Regions from separate parts of the Exiguobacterium sp. SH3S1 genome, predicted to be linked through region 2. Evidence: riboswitches for the same ligand, from Rfam matches in the RefSeq annotation. Region 2 holds a riboswitch; each other region holds the start of a gene.
What was found. A riboswitch is a leader RNA that binds a small molecule or an ion and turns the genes downstream of it on or off. The one in region 2 is predicted to bind S-adenosylmethionine.

Region 1 (5,745 bases), on a different contig from region 2:
CTGTAATAAAAATTTCTCGAACAGGGAGGGGTGGCCGGACGCGGTCAGCCCTTTCTTTTTCGCTTGATGAGAACGTACAATGAGGAAAAGGAGGAATGTTCATGAGACGTGATCAGCTGTTGGAACGGATGGAGAGGATTGGGGAATCAGTCGCGACAAAAGAAGGGGCGCTGATGTTGCTCGCCCTCGGTTCGGTTGGCCTCGAGACCGAGCGGCTCGACGATTACTCCGACCTCGATTTCTTTTTGATCGTCGAAGACGGGCGAAAAGCCCGCTTCATCGACAATTTGGACTGGCTCGAGGTTGAACCGCTGGCGTACCAGTTCCAAAACACGAAAGACGGCCATAAAGTCATGTATGCGGACGGTATTTACGCCGAGTTCGCCGTCTTCGATTTGCCTGAGATGCCACACATCGCCTACACTCCGGGACGGATCGTCTGGAAGCGGGAGGAAGCGCTCGAATCGTTCGCGACGCCGAAACTCGTCACACAGGCTCCCGACGCCGCGCACTGCTACGAAGAGGCGCTGACGAACCTGTACGTCGGTCTGCTCCGTGAACGACGCGGAGAGAAGCTCGCCGGCTTCGAACTCATCCAAGTCGCGGCCGTCAACAACGTGTTGAAAGCACATGGAGAGACGGGCGACCCGTTCAATCCGACGCGCCGGGTCGAGATACGGCACCCGGAGCTCGTCGCCGGGCTCGACGAGTGGCTGCCAGGTTACGGCAAGTCGGTCGAAGCGGCCGCGGCGATGCTGAGCTATATCGAAGCGCGTCACCCGGTCAACGCAACGCTGAAGCGAGAAATCGCACGCTTGCTCGAAGCGTGATTTGCGGGAATGGAGTATGCTACAGTAAAACAAGAGGTGATAAATATGGTGACACTATATGGCTATCCGCCATGCAGTACGTGTAAGAAGGCAGAGAAATGGTTGAAGGAGAACGAAGTCGCGTATACATACGTTCATATCGTCGAGGCGACACCGTCAAAAGATGAACTCGCGTCGATCTGGCAACAGTCAGGGCTGCCGCTCAAAAAGTTTTTCAATACGAGCGGGCAAGTGTATCGTAATGAAGGCATTAAAGATAAGCTCCCGAATTTGTCAGAAGACGAACAAATCGAGCTTTTAGTCAGCAATGGTATGCTTTTAAAGCGTCCAATCGTCACTGACGGTCAAAAATCGACGGTCGGTTTTTCAGAAAAGTCATTTACAGACGTTTGGGGCTAAGTGCTATAATACACATGTGAGTCTAATTTATTTGAGGGGGAAGTCAAGATGAGCAAAGTACCTGCAAATCTACGTTATTCAAAAGAACACGAATGGGTTGAAGTGAACGGAAGCGTTGCCCGCATCGGGATCACGGATTTCGCACAAAGCGAACTAGGGGACATCGTGTTTGTGGAACTTCCTGAAGTCGGCGGCACGATTTTGCTCGACGAGCCGTTCGGTTCGGTCGAATCGGTCAAGACGGTGTCTGAACTGTACGCACCGATCTCTGGGAAGATCACGGCAGTGAATGAATCACTCGCGGATTCTCCGGAACTCGTCAACGAAGCACCGTTCGAAGGCGCATGGATGATCGAAGTCGAGTTGAACGATTCAACGGACGTCGACAAACTCATGTCAGCCGAAGAATATGAAGCGATGATTCAAGGCTAACAAAAATCCCGGTTTCTCTTTATGAGAAGCCGGGATTTTTTGATTTAGTCGAAGTCGAGGCGGTAATGTTCAGGCTGGATGAGTGATGTCCGGTTGAACAGGCGATAGAAGACAATCCCGAGCGTCACCGGAATGAGGCCGAACAAGACGATGACGAGCATGACGTTCCATAGGGCGAATCCGCCTGGCATCAAGTGCAGGGCGTTGACAGGTCCGATGAGCCCGGAGACGCCGAAACCGGCGCTGATCGGTGTCCCCTCGATACGGAGGATACCGGCGAGCGCCCCGAGAATGGCCGCGTTCGCGAGCACAGGCAGCATCATGATCGGACGGCGGACGAAATTTGCCATTTGAATTTTCGGTGAGCCGAGGAAGTGAGCGATTGATGTCCCGGTGGCATTCATCTGCCACCCGGCGATGGCGAGACCGAAGCCGGCCGCGACGACACCGAGGTTGGCGGCCCCGGCGGCAACACCGGACAGGCTGATCGCCGTCGCGATCCCGACCGTCGAGATCGGAGAGACGATGATGAGCGAGAACGCCATCGCGATCAACATGCCCATCATAATCGGCTGGAGTTCAGTCATCGTCATGATGATGGTGCCGATGTACGTCGTGATCTGGGAGATGTACGTGAGTAAGAACATGCCGATCCCGCCGGCGATGACGATGACCGTCATCGGTAAGACGAGCACGGTGTACGTCTTTAATCGTGGTGACAACTGCATGACCATATATGTCGCAAGTGCGGCCGTCACGCCGGCCGTGATGACGTCACCGATTCCGGCCATGAGGAACGCACCTGCCTCGATGCGGATGGCGCCGCTCCCGACCTGGGTCGCAATGCCGATCGTGCCGGCCTCGAGCGCAGAACGTCCGAACTGCATGGCAACGGCTACACCGATGATGACGGGTAAGAGGCGCATCGCGATCGTCGTCGCATCTAAGATGAACTGTAGCGACGGAATATAAGGAAGGATTGCTTTCGTGAGCTCGCCGAGGAGCGCGCTCGGGATGAGGGCGATTAAAATGGCGAGGCTGAGTCCGTTCAATACGTTCATCAAAAATTGTTTGCCTGTCAGTTTCGTTTGTTCCGTCATGGGTGGATTCACCTGTCCTTTTCTACGTGTTTGCTGTTATGTACGAAAGCGATAAAGTTAATGACCATACTATGCCTCTTTTGGGCGAGCGTCAACAAGAAATGTTGAACTATTCAGATTTTTCCAGTTGAGCACAACTTTTGAACAGATCGACTCACATTCATATACTTATAGAAGAGGTGAGAGAAAATGATTTCAGACGGATTGTTATATATATACGCCCCGATGTGTGGAACATGCGCTGTGGCCGAGCGGATGCTCGCGGTCGTCGAAGCGGTCGACCCGACACTCGCGATCGACAAGCAGGACGCCAACTTTATCCCGCAAGAGTTAGAAGCGTATCAAGTGATGAGCGTACCGGCGCTGTTAAAGCTTAAAGACGGCCAAGTCGAAGACCGATTATATGCGTTTCAAAACGTGCAGCACGTCCTATCTTTCGTTAAATGAGATAGGATGATTAGAATAATCAGAAAATTTTAAATAATCAGTTGACACAGAAAGTTCACGAATGGTATATTCATTACAACATCTTACTTGAACACAATATAGGACGAGATTTTCCAGCCATCAAGACGTTTTAGAACAGCCGGTGCATCACTTTACGCGACTTTTAGGTGGACCTTCCCTTAGATTGTCCCCCAAAAAAATCAAGCGCAGGGACACCGACCGCGTAACCGCACGGTACGTTCTAAGGCCGAGTGATGGATGGCTTGAATCCCCCATATAAGGATGAACACTCTGATCGGGCAAAAGAGTTTCATCTATGGGTTGTCCTTCCGTGACTCAAGGTGCTACGTTCTGTGTCATCCTCGGATGGCACCTTTTTTTGATTTTTCGCACAAAATAGTTTGACATGAAAATAATGTGTCGCTATTATAAAGCTAATCGAATAAACAACACTCTTATCAAGAGAGGCTGAGGGACTGGCCCTATGACGCCCAGCAACCGCGGAGCAATCCGAAATGGTGCTAATTCCAGCAAGGTGAGAACCTTGGAAGATGAGAGCAATCGTTGTCCGTACCGATAAAGTACGCACGTTTGCTCAAACGTGTGTACTTTTTTTGTTGTCAGGAGGGAAAGGTATTGATTCAATTACGTAACGTGGCCAAATGGTTCGACACGAAGAACGGTCGGGTCCAGGCGGTCGATGATGTGTCGCTCACAATCGAGAGCGGCGAAATTTTTGGAATAATCGGATATTCAGGGGCGGGGAAGTCGACGCTCATTCGTCTGCTCAACCGGCTCGAGGCACCGTCAAGCGGTGAAATCGTCGTCGCCGGGAGCGAGCTGACGAAGCTCACTCCGAAAGAACTGCGCGGGGTGCGCAAAAACGTCTCGATGGTGTTCCAACACTTCAACTTGTTATGGTCGCGCACGGTCGCTGAGAACATCAGCTTCCCGCTCGAACTGATCGGGGTACCGGCCAGTGAACGTAAACGCCGCGTCCAAGAGCTCGTCGATCTCGTCGGTCTCGCCGGACGTGAAGACAGCTATCCGTCGCAACTATCGGGCGGTCAAAAACAGCGAGTCGGGATTGCCCGCGCGCTCGCTACAAATCCAGAAGTGCTCCTCTGCGATGAAGCGACGAGCGCACTCGACCCGAAGACGACCGATTCGATCCTCGAACTGCTCGTCAGCATCAATAAGAAACTCGGACTGACGATCGTCCTCATCACCCATGAGATGCACGTCATCCAAAAAATCTGTCATCGCGTCGCCGTCATGGAGGCAGGGAAGGTCGTCGAGACCGGCCAAGTCGCGGACGTGTTCCAACATCCGGAACAGCCGATCACGAAAGAGTTCGTCAAACAGATCGGTGCCGTCGACGACATGTCGCTCACGTTCGAGCATTTGAAAGCACGTTATCCGAGCGGCCAAATCGTCAAGCTCAAGTTCTTGAACGAGACGGCCGAACAGCCGATTTTATCGGAAGTGTTGAAACAGCACGACATCGGCTTCAACATCATCGGCGGTAACGTGACGCAGTCGCAAGTCGGTGCGCTCGGGACGCTATTCATCCAATTGATCGGAGAGCCGGCTGAAGTCGAGCGGGCCATCGCCTCAATCCGGTCGCAGGCAGTGGGAGTGGAGGTAGAAAACGATGTTTCCTAATGTAGACTGGCAAGTCATGTTCGAACAGACGTGGGAGACGCTCTATATGACGCTCGTCGCGGGAGCCGCGACATTCGTCATCGGTCTCGCCCTCGGCATGCTCTTATATGTCACGAACGAACCACTCATGACGAAGAATCGTCCGATTTACACGATCATCAGCGCGGTCGTCAACGTGTTCCGCTCGATCCCGTTCATCATTTTGATCATCTTGCTCATCCCGTTCACACTCCTCATCGTCGGGACGATGCTCGGCTCGACGGCGGCGCTCCCGGCGCTCATCATTGGGGCGGCCCCGTTCTATGCGCGCATGGTCGAGCTCGCGCTTCGTGAAGTCGACCGCGGCGTCATCGAGGCGGCCGAGTCGATGGGCGCGACGAAATGGCAGATCGTCTATAAAGTGTTGTTCCCGGAAGCACTCCCGGCCATCGTGTCAGGCATCACGGTGACGATCGTCGCCATCGTCGGTTACACGGCCATGGCCGGAGTCGTCGGGGGCGGTGGCCTCGGGAACTTGGCGTTCCTCGAAGGGTTCCAGCGTTCACAAAGCGACGTCACGTTCGTCGCGACCGTATTGATCTTAGTCATCGTCTTCGTCGTTCAGTTCATCGGCGATCGACTCGTCTCAAAAATCGACAAGCGTTCCGCTTGATCAAATAGAAAATTTGGAGGGTATCATAATGAAATCATGGAAAACAGTACTCGGATTGACAGCAGCTTCAGCACTCACAATTCTCGCGGCATGTGGCGGCGGGGACTCAGAATCAGGCTCGGGCGACGATAAAACGCTCATCATCGGCGCGTCGAACGTACCACACGCCGAGATTTTAGAGCACGTCCAAGACGAATATGAAGAAAAAGGCTACACGCTT
Region 2 (5,745 bases):
AACGGATTCAGTGATTGGAACCAGGCCGGCGACAGCGTGAACCCTAAAAATTCAAGATCGGTCCGCTTATCGGCATAGCTTGCCAAAATCGTCGCGCCCTGTTCTTGAATCGCCCAGAACATGACCGAGGCGATGAAGAGCGGGATGTAGGCGATGATGCGTGACCGCTCGACTTCTGTCGTTTTCGGGCTCCGGTACATGACGATGAAGTAGATCGTCGGGATGGCGATTCCGAACACACCGACGAGTCCGATGAACGTGTTGATCGTGAACAAGCCTTGTGGGATCAGGATGGCCAGTAATCCTCCGATGAGGATGACGGCCAATGTCGTGTACTTGATCGCATTCTTCTTTTCAGACGCCGTCAACGGGTTCGGCACGTAAGACCCGGCGAGGCCGAGGTTGCCTTTTTTCGTGAGGACGAAGACGACGAGACCGATGAACATCCCGACCGCGGCGAGGGCGAAGCCCCAATGGAAGCCGTAGCTCTTTTGGACGCCGCCGACGATCAAAGGCGAGATGAAGGCCCCGAGGTTGATCCCCATGTAGAAGATACTGAACCCGGCGTCACGGCGACGGTCCGTCTCGTGGTACAGGTCACCGACGATACTCGACACGTTCGGCTTCAACAGTCCGGTCCCGATGACGATGAGACCCATCGAGATGAACAAGAACGTGAGGCTGCCCGGGATCGACAAGACGATATGACCGAGCATGATGAACACACCACCGAAAAATACGGCCCGGGACGTCCCGAAGACGCGGTCGGCGAGCCATCCCCCGATGACTCCTGACATGTAGACGAGCGCGCCGTACACGGACATGATCGACAAGGCGACGTTCTGGTCGAGCCCGAGACCGCCTTCCGATACCTCGTAATACATGTAGAAGACGAGGATGGCCCGCATCCCGTAGTACGAGAAACGTTCCCAAAATTCAGTGAAGAACAACGTGAACAAGCCTTTCGGCTGTCCGAAAAATCCTTTTTGTGGCACACTGTCCACAATTTTCTGTTTATCGATCCTTTCCATGAAAGATCCCTCCTTGACCGTATTATCATAAGAAGAATCATTATGTTTGTAAAGGAAAAATGAAAGTGAAGTTCAAATTTTAACAGGTTTGAAACGAAACTAAAATCCACCTAAACCAAGTTGTTTAGGTGGATTGATGAACTAAGCAGTCTTTTGTTTAGCTTCTTCCGCGCTGACGTATCTCCCGAGGCGCCAATAGATGAAACCCGACAGACAACTCGCCGCCCCGACGAGGATGAGGGCGATGTGCCCGGCGCGCTGGTCGAGGAACAGGCTGGCCATGAGCGGCGCGGTCACACCGCCGATCAACCATTGGATGCTGGCGGCGCGGTCACACCGCCGATCAACCATTGGATGCTGGCGGCCCCGTTATAGGCACCGCGCATGTTCTCGGGGGCGATCATGGCGATGAACGTCTGTTGGACGGGCGACATGATCATCTCGCCGAGCGTATAGAACGCGTATACGGCGAGCAGGATACCGACGAGGACGAGGTACGGGGTGCCGAGCGTATAGAGGAGCCGCGGCACGACCGCGATCAACATCATCCCGATCCCGAAAATCGTCGCCCCGACCAGCATGACGTTGCCGAACGGTTTGCGCCCGAGTTTTGAGGCGATCGGGAATTGGAACAAGACGACCATGATGCCGTTCAAGGCGAGCAGATAGGCGAACGGGTTCTCGCGGTCGGTGAACGACGGCATCGACTCTTTCAAGAACAGCGGCAACATGCTCTCGATCAGCGAGAAGCCCATCGAGATGAAGACTCCGGCGAAGATGAAGACGAGAAAGACTTTGTCGTTGTAAAAGACGCGCAAGACGTCACGGTTCGACGGTGTGTCCTGCCCGGTCGTCTCAGGGAGCGACTCGCGGATGAAACGTCCGAGAACGAGCGCATAAAAGGCAAAGACGAACGCTGCCGTGAAGAAGATGTACTGTCGGTCGATGAACAAGACGGCACTGCCGAGCAGGGGACCGAACGCCGCGCCGATATTATGCCCCATCCGTAAGAGACCGAACGCCTCGTTCATCTGTTCCGGCTCGGTCACGTCGGCGACCATCGCGCTCGCGGCCGGGTGGAACAACGAGTTCGTCAAGCCGAGCATGGCGTTCAAGAGCAGGAGCGGCCAAAACGTTTCCGCGAAAGCGAAACCGATGAGGGCGACCGCATCACCGAGGATGGCGGTCATCATGACCGGCTTTCGGCCATACAGGTCGGCGAGACGTCCGCCGACGACCGAGCCGATGAGCGCCATGATCGGTCCGGTCGCCAAGATGACACCGACTTGGACGTAGCTGTCGAGCTTGTCGCTGTAATAGAGGACGAGGAACGGGGCGATCATGAACATCATGACACCGGTGATCGTCTCGCCGAGGAAACGAATCCAAATGTTACGGTCGAGCCGTTTGAGTGATTGAATCATACGTTTCACCTGCTTCTACAAAATAAAAGGGACGAAGGATGCACGGAGGCATACTCGTCCCTACTTAACCTATGTACGCCTCGGAAGACAGGCGGGTGACTTCAGTTCATGAAACGGAAGACCCCGACCCGTCAGTATGAAATTGGATACGATGTGGCTGCGTCATGACTGACATGGCGGGTCCTCCTTTCTGAAAGTTTACTCTTCATTTCAACTGTATGACAGATTCTTGAAATGTGTCAACATATTTTGACTTGCGTCATAACAGTTCATTTAAATTCTTGCGGGTGAGCCGATAATCGATCAACCGGGACAAGACGACCTGAATCATCGCGGTCACGGGTACGCTGATAAACATCCCGACGAGGCCGAACAGGCTCCCCCCGATGATGATCGATGTGATGACCCAGAACGGGGTGATCCCGACGCTGTCGCCGAGAATTTTCGGGCCGAGCCAGAGTCCGTCGAACTGTTGCAGCAAGAAGATGAACAACAAGACGAGCAGGGCCGTGAACGGATCGTAGAAGTAGGTGATGATGAACGCCGGGATCATCCCTAAGAGCGGCCCGACGTATGGGATGAAGTTCAGCACCCCGATGATGACACCGAGCAAGAGCGCGTACGGCGCGCCGATGATCAAGAGCCCGATGACGGCCATCACGCCGATGATGAGACAGTCGAGCGACTTTCCGATGATGTAGCGTTTAAAGATATAGTCCATCTCTTGGAAGATGTCGATCGTCGTCTTCGCCGAGGCGACCGGGAACATCGCATACAGCAGACGTTTGAACATCCGGGCGAACACTTCCTTGTCTTTCAACAAGTAGATCGAGATGACGATCCCGATCAACAAGTTGATCAACGTCATCGTGAAGCTCGACACGTAACCGACCGAAGACACGACGGCCGTCTCGACCCATCCGGAATACCGCTCCTCGAACCGGTTCAAGTCGATGGCTTGGGCGATCGTCTCGTTGTATTCTCTCAAATACGTGTTGAATTGACCGAGGAAGCTATCGATTTGGCGAATATAAAACGGGAGCTCCTCGATGAGAGACGCGACACTCGAATAGATGCGAGGGAACAGCGTCACCGCTGACACGACAAGGATCCCGATGAACGTGACGTAGACGATCAACAAGCCTTGGTAGCGCTTCAAGTGGAACCGTTCTTCTATGTAGGACAGGACGGTGTTGAGGAGCAGCGCGATGGCGATTCCCATGATGATCGGCGTCAACAGCTGAAACGCATATTGCAGGACCCGAGAGATCGTGTCCGGCTCACTGATGACTTTCCATAGGACGAGCAGAATCAGCCCGATCACGCTTAACTTCCATATCAATTGACGGTTTAGTTCCAATGGTCTATCCCCTCATGCTGTAAATTTTGCAGAATAACGTTCATCTTTTACTATGAACGTTTTTTTACCGGGATTCAATAGCGCCAAGGAATTTTTGAAATAAGGATTGACAAGGTTGGTAACGTTTGGTTTACTAAATGACATATTACAGAAATTATCAATTGCATATAAAAACACTTTCTATCAAGAGAAGCGGAGGGACTGGCCCGATGAAGCTTCAGCAACAGATTGTTTCAATACTGTGCTAATTCCAGCAAGGTGACCTTGAGAGATGGAAAGGTGGTTGTTTGAATACGTCCGTATCTCGACACCCCTTTCCTCGGAAAGGGGTGTTTTTGCATAGGAGGACTATTCATGACAGACAGACGCTCGAAGTTACTTAAAACGTTACCACCCCAGCATTTCGTCGGACTCGCCGCTGAAGTCGCCGCACTCGAGCGTTCAGGCCGCGACGTCATCCGGCTCGGCCAAGGGACGCCCGACTTGCCGACACCAGCCCCGATCTGCGAGGCGTTGCAGACGGCCCTGCTCGACCCGGCGACACACCAATACGGACCGTTCCGGGGACAGACGCGCCTGAAGCAAGCGGTCGCGACGTTCTACCAGACCGAATACGGCGTCGCGCTCGATGCCGAGACCGAAGTGGCCATCTTGATCGGCAGCAAGTCGGGACTCATCACGCTCCCGCAATGTGTGCTCGAGCCAGGTGACGGCATGTTGCTCCCGAACCCGGGCTACCCGGACTACATCTCGGGGGCGCGTCTCGCCGGTGCGGTCGTCCACGACCTCGTCCTCCGGGAAGAGAACGGTTATCTTCCTGATTATGAGACGCTCGATCCGCAGGGAGCGCGACTCATGTATTTGAACTACCCGAGCAATCCGACCGGTGCCGTCGCGTCGCCCGCGTTCTTTGACGACACGGTCCGTTTCGCGAATAAGCATGACCTCATGGTCGTCCACGACTTCGCCTACGGCAGCATCGGTTTCGACGGTCACGTCCCGCCGAGCTTCCTGCAGACGCCGGGAGCGAAAGACATCGGCATCGAGGTGTATACGATGTCGAAGGCGTTCAACATGTCCGGCTGGCGGGTCGCTTTCGCCGTCGGCAACCGCGACATCATCGAGGCGATCAACACGTATCAGGACCACGTCCATGTGAGCGTGTTCTCGGCCATCCAAGAGGCGGCCATCGCCGCGCTCGAGTCACCGCGTTCGCTCCGGGACGACTTGTCACGGTTGTATGAGGCCCGCCGCGACCGGCTCGTCGACGGGTTACGTCAGGCCGGATGGGACATCACGGCCCCGAGCGGCTCGTTCTTCGTCTGGGCGAAAGTGCCGGACGGGGACGCCAAATCGTTCTCGCATAAGCTGCTCCACGAGGCAGGGGTCGCCGTGACGCCGGGCTATTTCTTCGGCTCAGAAGGCGAGCGGTACGTCCGGTTCGGACTCGTCTCCGCCGAGTCGAAGATCGACGAGGCCGTCGAGCGGATCGAGAAACTGTTCGCGACGTATGAAGAGGTCCGGGCATGATCCGCCAAGCCGTGCTCGAGTACGACCATGCGGATGACGCGCTCGAGCGGCTCGATGAATTGATCGCTGGCCGTCGTGCTCACGTGCTGCGCGGCCAGAACGGTTTTGACGTCGTCAAGCGCGTCCTGCCAGCGATCACTGCCTATCCGACATCGCTGTTCCGTGGCGAATGCACGGACGCGGAGGTCGAACGGCTCCGTTTGAAGGATGTGGATGTCCTCCTTGCCGTCGGTGGGGGCAAGCTCGTCGATACGGCGAAACTCGTCGCTTACCGGCAAGGTGTCCCGCTGATCGTCATCCCGACGCTCGCCTCGAACTGTGCCGCCTTCACACCGCTCAGCGTCATCTATGACGAGCAGGGCGCCTATGACCGCTACGACGTGTTCCGCGTCGTCATCGA
Region 3 (5,745 bases), on a different contig from region 2:
CATCATATCGCGCATGAGCAGGGCGCAGACGCGGGCGTCCTCGGCGGCATCGTGGTGGATGAACGGAACGTTCAAATGCTCGGCCATCGTGTTCAACTTATGGTTCGGTAGCCCCGGATAGAGCTTGCGGGACAACTTGACGGTACAGCCGTATTCAATCGTCGGGAAAGAGAACAAGTCGTACTTGGCGATCGCTTTTCGGAGCGCGCCCATGTCGAACGCGGCGTTATGGGCCATGACGACGTCGACGGCGTTCAGAATCGGGTAGAGCTGTTCGAGCACTTCGGGTAATGCTGGGGCGTCCCAGACGTCGCTCGGGCGAATCCCGTGGACGCGAATATTGCCTTGGTCAAAGTCTTCCTCAGGATTGACGAGCCATTGGTTCGTCTCGACGACTTCACCGTCTGTCAGTAGACTCCAACCGACAGAGCAGATGCTCCGACTGTCGCGATTGGCCGTCTCGACATCGATGGCTAGAATAGAATGTGGCATAAAAGTTCCTCTCTTCTCAAAAAATCTGTACAAAAAAAGTCTAACACAAGGTTAGACGGGAAAGCGATCATGCGGCCGAGAGATGCCGGCACGCCTCGGCGCAGCGCAAGCAAGCTTCAGAGCAACGTTGGCAATGGTCGTACAAGTGACGCCCGCATTCGACGGCACACGTATCACACACTTGCGCACAGAGCGCCGCGATCGGTCTTGTGAACGCCGAGTCGGTTTCGAGCGCGTTCAAGGTGAGCGTGGCGACTTCGGCGCATTCTTTCGTCAACCGGATGCATTCCGAGACCATCAGCAGATCTTCTTCTTGTAAACATTTCGAGAAGCAATGATTGCTCGCTCGGATACAATCGATCACGGCCAAAATCGTCTCTTCGACAGCGGCTCGGTTCATTGGAAGTCCCCCTTAAGATAAATGATGTCTTACAATCATTACCCGGTTCGTGTCGACTTAAACCGAGGCGGGGACACGAAAAAAGTCGGTCCACATCAGTGGACCGACTTAAGGAATGGAGCATAGCGGGCTCGAACCGCTGACCTCCACGCTGCCAGCGTGGCGCTCTCCCAGCTGAGCTAATGCCCCGTTGGAAATTATTATATCATTCTAATAAATGATTTGGCAACAAGAAAAACGAAAGAACTTTGAAAATCATTTTTGAAGTTTATTGGGCGCTAGAGCCGGGAAGAACAGACAGAATGTTATATTAAGAAAGCAGGTGCAACATATGGAGATGATTTTGCTGGCGCTACTGCCCGCACTCATGTGGGGGAGTATCCCGCTTATCGTATCTATTGTCGGCGGCAAGCCGATTCAACAATTGGTCGGCACGACGATCGGCGCGATGGTAATGGCGACTGTCATCGCGCTCGTCTTCAAACCAGAGTTCACGACGCTCGCGATCGTGACTGGTTTCATATCGGGTGTGTTCTGGGCGCTCGGACAATACCTTCAATTCCAGTCATTCCAAATTTTGAGCGTCTCGAAAGCGATGCCAATCAGTACAGGGATGCAGCTTGTCGGGACATCACTGTTCGGGGTCATCGTCCTTGGGGACTGGAAGACGCCGACTGAACTATGGCTCGGCTTCTCGGCCCTCGTCTTGATCATCATCGGGGCCGTCATGACGTCATATCAACAACATAAAGAATCTGACAGCAGTAGTGCTTTGAAAAAAGGGCTACTCGTGCTGCTCGTTTCGAGCATCGGTTACGTGACGTACGCCGTCCTCACCAACTACTTTGAGGTCGATGGCATCACCGCCATCCTACCGCAGTCACTCGGGATGTTCATCGCCGCGCTCTTGTTCAGTCTTCGTGAAAAAGATGTGAAAAAGTTTGATCCGAAGACGTTCAAGAACATCTTCGCCGGGCTTGCCTGGGGGATCGGGAACTTCGGGTTGTTCGTCTCGAGCGGAGAAGTCGGCATCGCCACGTCGTTCGCACTGTCTCAACTGAACGTCGTCGTCGCGACACTCGGTGGCATTTACTTGCTAAAAGAAGAAAAGACGTCGAAAGAACGCGTCTTCGTGTTTATGGGGATCGGTCTGATCGTGGTCGCCGGTTTTATGTTAGGGCTCGCGAAGAGCTAAAAAAACGACGGGTATGAGGCCCGTCGTTGTCAGCTTGTCCACGTCTGGTCGATGAACTCGTCACGGCCAGATTGTTTCCGGTCCGCTTTATAGTGGGCCGGATTTTTTTTATGATAATCTTGATGATAGTCTTCGGCCGGGTAAAAGACGTCAGCCGGTAAGATTTTCGTCACAATCGGTTGTTTGAACTTTCCGCTCGCAGCGAGCGCGTCGCGGCTCTGTTCTGCTTTCACGCGTTGTTCTTCCGTATGATAGAAGATGGCGGGCGCATATTGTTGCCCGCGGTCTTGGAACTGGCCGCCGTCGTCGGTCGGGTCAGTCTGAATCCAATACAGTTCGAGCAAGCGCTCATACGCGAACTGAGACGGATCGAACGTGATCTCGACGACCTCGTAATGACCGCTCGTGCCTGTCTTGACGTCTTTATACGTCGGATTGTCGACGTGTCCGCCCGTATAGCCGGATACGATGCCTTCGATGCCTGGCTGTTCCTCGAACGGTGTCACCATGCACCAAAAACAACCGCCTGCGAATGTAGCTTTTTCCAAAATAAAATCCCCCTCATGTTCATTCCAAAAAAAGCGCCCATGTCATCGACATGAGCGTTTTGTCATATCGTCCAAGGCGATGCCTTGCTGGAAGTAGCACCTTGCCGAAGCAGGTTGCTGTGAAGTCATAGAGCCAGGTCTCTCGTTCACTCAAGATATCGATATGTAGTTGGTGACAGCATCATATCATCTGTCTCGTTTAAACGTCAACGATTTGGTGTGCGCCGAAGTTGAAATAGCGTGGCACCAACAATCAAGATAATGAGGGCGATGGACGCAGGGAATGCCCACGGCAAATCATCCCCGAACAATTGTAGAAAGAACAGGGCGAACACGGACAGTAAAACAAGGATGTAAGAGCGGGACATGGCTACCTCCAATAACGTTTCTTCTAGTGTATCAAGTTGCACATCCAATGGCGATAAAAAGAAGGGGATTCGATGCATTCAGCGAATACCGAATAACATTGCCTATAAGGAGGGAATTGGATGCAAGACTTATTTGAACTAGACATCGAGACCGCACAGTGCGGCTATAAAGAAGGGACGTTCACGGCCCGGGACGTGACGGCCTACTATTTGACACGGATCGCTAGCTTGAACGATAAACTGAAAGCGGTCATCCAAGTGAACCCGGACGCGTTGTTCGAGGCGGAGGCGGCCGACCGTGCCTACCGACGCGGAGACCGGCTGCCACTCCTCGGTATTCCCGTTTTACTCAAGGACAACATCGAGACGGCGGGACTCATGAGGACGACTGCCGGCGCCGTGGCGCTCGAGCATCACTTTGCGGGTCGTGACGCTGAACTCGTCCGCCGCCTCCGTGAGCATGGGGCGGTCATTCTCGGCAAAACCAACTTATCGGAATGGGCCAATTTTTTGACGGAGGACATGCCGAACGGATGGAGCGGGGTCGGTGGCCAGACGCTCAATCCGTATGGTGACAATCTCGACGTCGGCGGTTCGAGCTCTGGCTCGGCGGCTGCCGTTGCGGCGAACTTGACGATGCTCGCCGTCGGCAGCGAGACGAGCGGGTCGATCATCCATCCGAGCGTCCATAACGGCATCGTCGGCATCAAACCGACGGTCGGGCTCATCAGCCGGAGTGGGATTATCCCGATTTCGCGGTCGCAAGATACGGCCGGTCCGATGGCGCGGACGCTCCGCGACGCGGTGCTCGCACTAGAAGCGATGTGCGGGGAAGACGACTCGGACCCGGCGACGACACATCTGCCGGCCGGTCCACCGTACCGGACGTGTCTCGACGAGCGTCAAGCCGTCGGCATGCGCGTCGGTTTCGTGAAGGCGGAACTGTCGGATGAAGAACAGACGCTCTATCAAGAAGCGCTGGCGTTACTCAAAGCGAGCGGGGTCGAGCTCGTCGAAGTCGACCTGCCGTCAAACGACGGACTTGACCAAGGCGACGTCCTCTACCATGAGTTCAAGCTCGGGATTGAGGCGTATTTGGCGACGACAGCGCTCCCATATGAAACGCTCAAGGACTTGATGGACTGGAACAAGCGTCACCCGGAAACGATCCCGCATGGACAAGTTACGTTCGAGAAAGCGAATCAGTTATTAGGGCGTTTGACCGAGTCGAGCTACCTAGAGCGACGCTTAGCCGACGTCCGGCACGCGAAAACGGACGGCCTCGATCGTTTATTGATGGAACAAACGCTTCACGCCCTGGCGTTGCCACACGACTTGAATTACGATATGGCGGCGAAGGCAGGGCACCCGACGGTCACGATCCCATACAAGCTCAAACAGAGCGGGGCACCTTTCGGGCTGTCATTCACGGGTACGAGCTATGCGGAACGAGACCTCATCCGCATCGCCTACGCGTTCGAACGCCACGTGACGCGTCCGATCCCGCCTATGTAAGAACGTTGCACCTGTCGCTCACGTCCGCTACAATGGTACGTATGCGGATTGAAGAAAGGACAGATTACAATGAAATCATCTATATATGGGCTGACATTTGATCAGCTGTCGGACGCTTGCGTATCTTGGGGATACAGTGCCTACCACGCCAGACAAATATGGGACTCGCTTTACATCGACCGTGTCAGACGGCTCGACGAGATCGCGGTTCGTCCCGAAGTGCGCGAACAGCTTGAGGCGAACTATGCGCTGACGACACAAGAACTGTTCGTCAAACAAGAAGCGGGTGACGGCACGGTCAAATTCTTACTTAAACTGCACGACGGGCATTATATCGAAACGGTGCTCATGCGCCATAAGTATGGACGTTCCGTCTGTGTGACGACACAAGTCGGGTGCAACATCGGCTGTAGTTTCTGTGCGAGCGGCCTCTTGAAGAAAACACGCGACTTGACGGCCGGCGAGGTCGTCGAACAGATCATGACCGTCCAACACTATTTAGACGAGGTCGGTGAAGATGACCGCGTCAGCCACATCGTCGTCATGGGAATCGGGGAGCCGTTCGATAACTTTGATAACTTGGTCGACTTCCTCCGTGTCGTCAAAGACGAGCGCGGTCTCGCGATCGCTCCTCGTAAAATCAACGTCTCGACGAGTGGGCTCGCCGACAAGATCTACAAGTTCGCGGACCTTGACCTGCGCATCAACTTGGCCCTCTCGCTGCACGCGCCAAACGATGCGCTGCGGACGAGAATCATGAAGATCAACCGGGCGTTCCCGCTCGATAAACTGATGCCGGCGATCCGTTACTACGTCGAGAAGACGAATAAACGGATCACGTTCGAGTACATCTTGCTCTCGAAAGTGAACGACTTGCCAGAACATGCCGAAGAACTCGCGGCGTTGATCAATGACATCAAAGACAAGTCTTACGTCAACTTGATCCCATACAACCCGGTCAACGAGCACATCCAGTACGAACGGAGTACGACCGAGGACATCATGGCGTTTTACGACGTCTTGAAAAAACGGGGCATCAATACGGGCGTGCGTCTCGAGCACGGGACCGATATCGATGCGGCATGCGGTCAATTACGCAGTAAACAAATGAACGTCGAAGGCGCCAAATAAACGAGCGCTCCGAATCGAAACCGATTCGGAGCGCTTTTATCGTGCCCGGGCGTATAATGCGTCAAACGAGAAATATCTTTAAACATTTTTGTGAAT

Region 1: another riboswitch for S-adenosylmethionine. It lies ahead of EVJ26_RS03840 (methionine ABC transporter ATP-binding protein); the one in region 2 lies ahead of EVJ26_RS13075 (aminotransferase class I/II-fold pyridoxal phosphate-dependent enzyme).
Region 3: another riboswitch for S-adenosylmethionine. It lies ahead of msrA (peptide-methionine (S)-S-oxide reductase MsrA); the one in region 2 lies ahead of EVJ26_RS13075 (aminotransferase class I/II-fold pyridoxal phosphate-dependent enzyme).

What each region holds. Positions count from the first base shown of each region.
Region 1 is NZ_SJUW01000002.1:216,352-222,096, reverse strand. Features, by position in the region: gene EVJ26_RS03865 (hypothetical protein) at 102-830, shown strand; gene EVJ26_RS03860 (arsenate reductase family protein) at 876-1,229, shown strand; gene gcvH (glycine cleavage system protein GcvH) at 1,278-1,661, shown strand; gene EVJ26_RS03850 (PTS sugar transporter subunit IIC) at 1,706-2,761, opposite strand; gene EVJ26_RS03845 (thioredoxin family protein) at 2,951-3,208, shown strand; SAM riboswitch class I at 3,661-3,766, shown strand; gene EVJ26_RS03840 (methionine ABC transporter ATP-binding protein) at 3,845-4,873, shown strand; gene EVJ26_RS03835 (methionine ABC transporter permease) at 4,863-5,525, shown strand; gene EVJ26_RS03830 (MetQ/NlpA family ABC transporter substrate-binding protein) at 5,554-5,745, shown strand, end outside.
Region 2 is NZ_SJUW01000015.1:38,678-44,422, reverse strand. Features, by position in the region: gene EVJ26_RS13090 (peptide MFS transporter) at 1-1,031, opposite strand, end outside; gene EVJ26_RS14525 (hypothetical protein) at 1,173-1,382, opposite strand; gene EVJ26_RS13085 (MDR family MFS transporter) at 1,337-2,455, opposite strand; gene EVJ26_RS13080 (AI-2E family transporter) at 2,715-3,815, opposite strand; SAM riboswitch class I at 3,993-4,093, shown strand; gene EVJ26_RS13075 (aminotransferase class I/II-fold pyridoxal phosphate-dependent enzyme) at 4,170-5,345, shown strand; gene EVJ26_RS13070 (iron-containing alcohol dehydrogenase) at 5,342-5,745, shown strand, end outside.
Region 3 is NZ_SJUW01000005.1:37,596-43,340, reverse strand. Features, by position in the region: gene EVJ26_RS07000 (3'-5' exonuclease) at 1-492, opposite strand, end outside; gene EVJ26_RS06995 (four-helix bundle copper-binding protein) at 560-892, opposite strand; tRNA gene EVJ26_RS06990 (tRNA-Ala) at 1,009-1,081, opposite strand; gene EVJ26_RS06985 (GRP family sugar transporter) at 1,224-2,087, shown strand; gene msrA (peptide-methionine (S)-S-oxide reductase MsrA) at 2,117-2,635, opposite strand; SAM riboswitch class I at 2,698-2,797, opposite strand; gene EVJ26_RS14465 (hypothetical protein) at 2,842-3,003, opposite strand; gene EVJ26_RS06975 (amidase family protein) at 3,124-4,518, shown strand; gene rlmN (dual-specificity RNA methyltransferase RlmN) at 4,588-5,649, shown strand.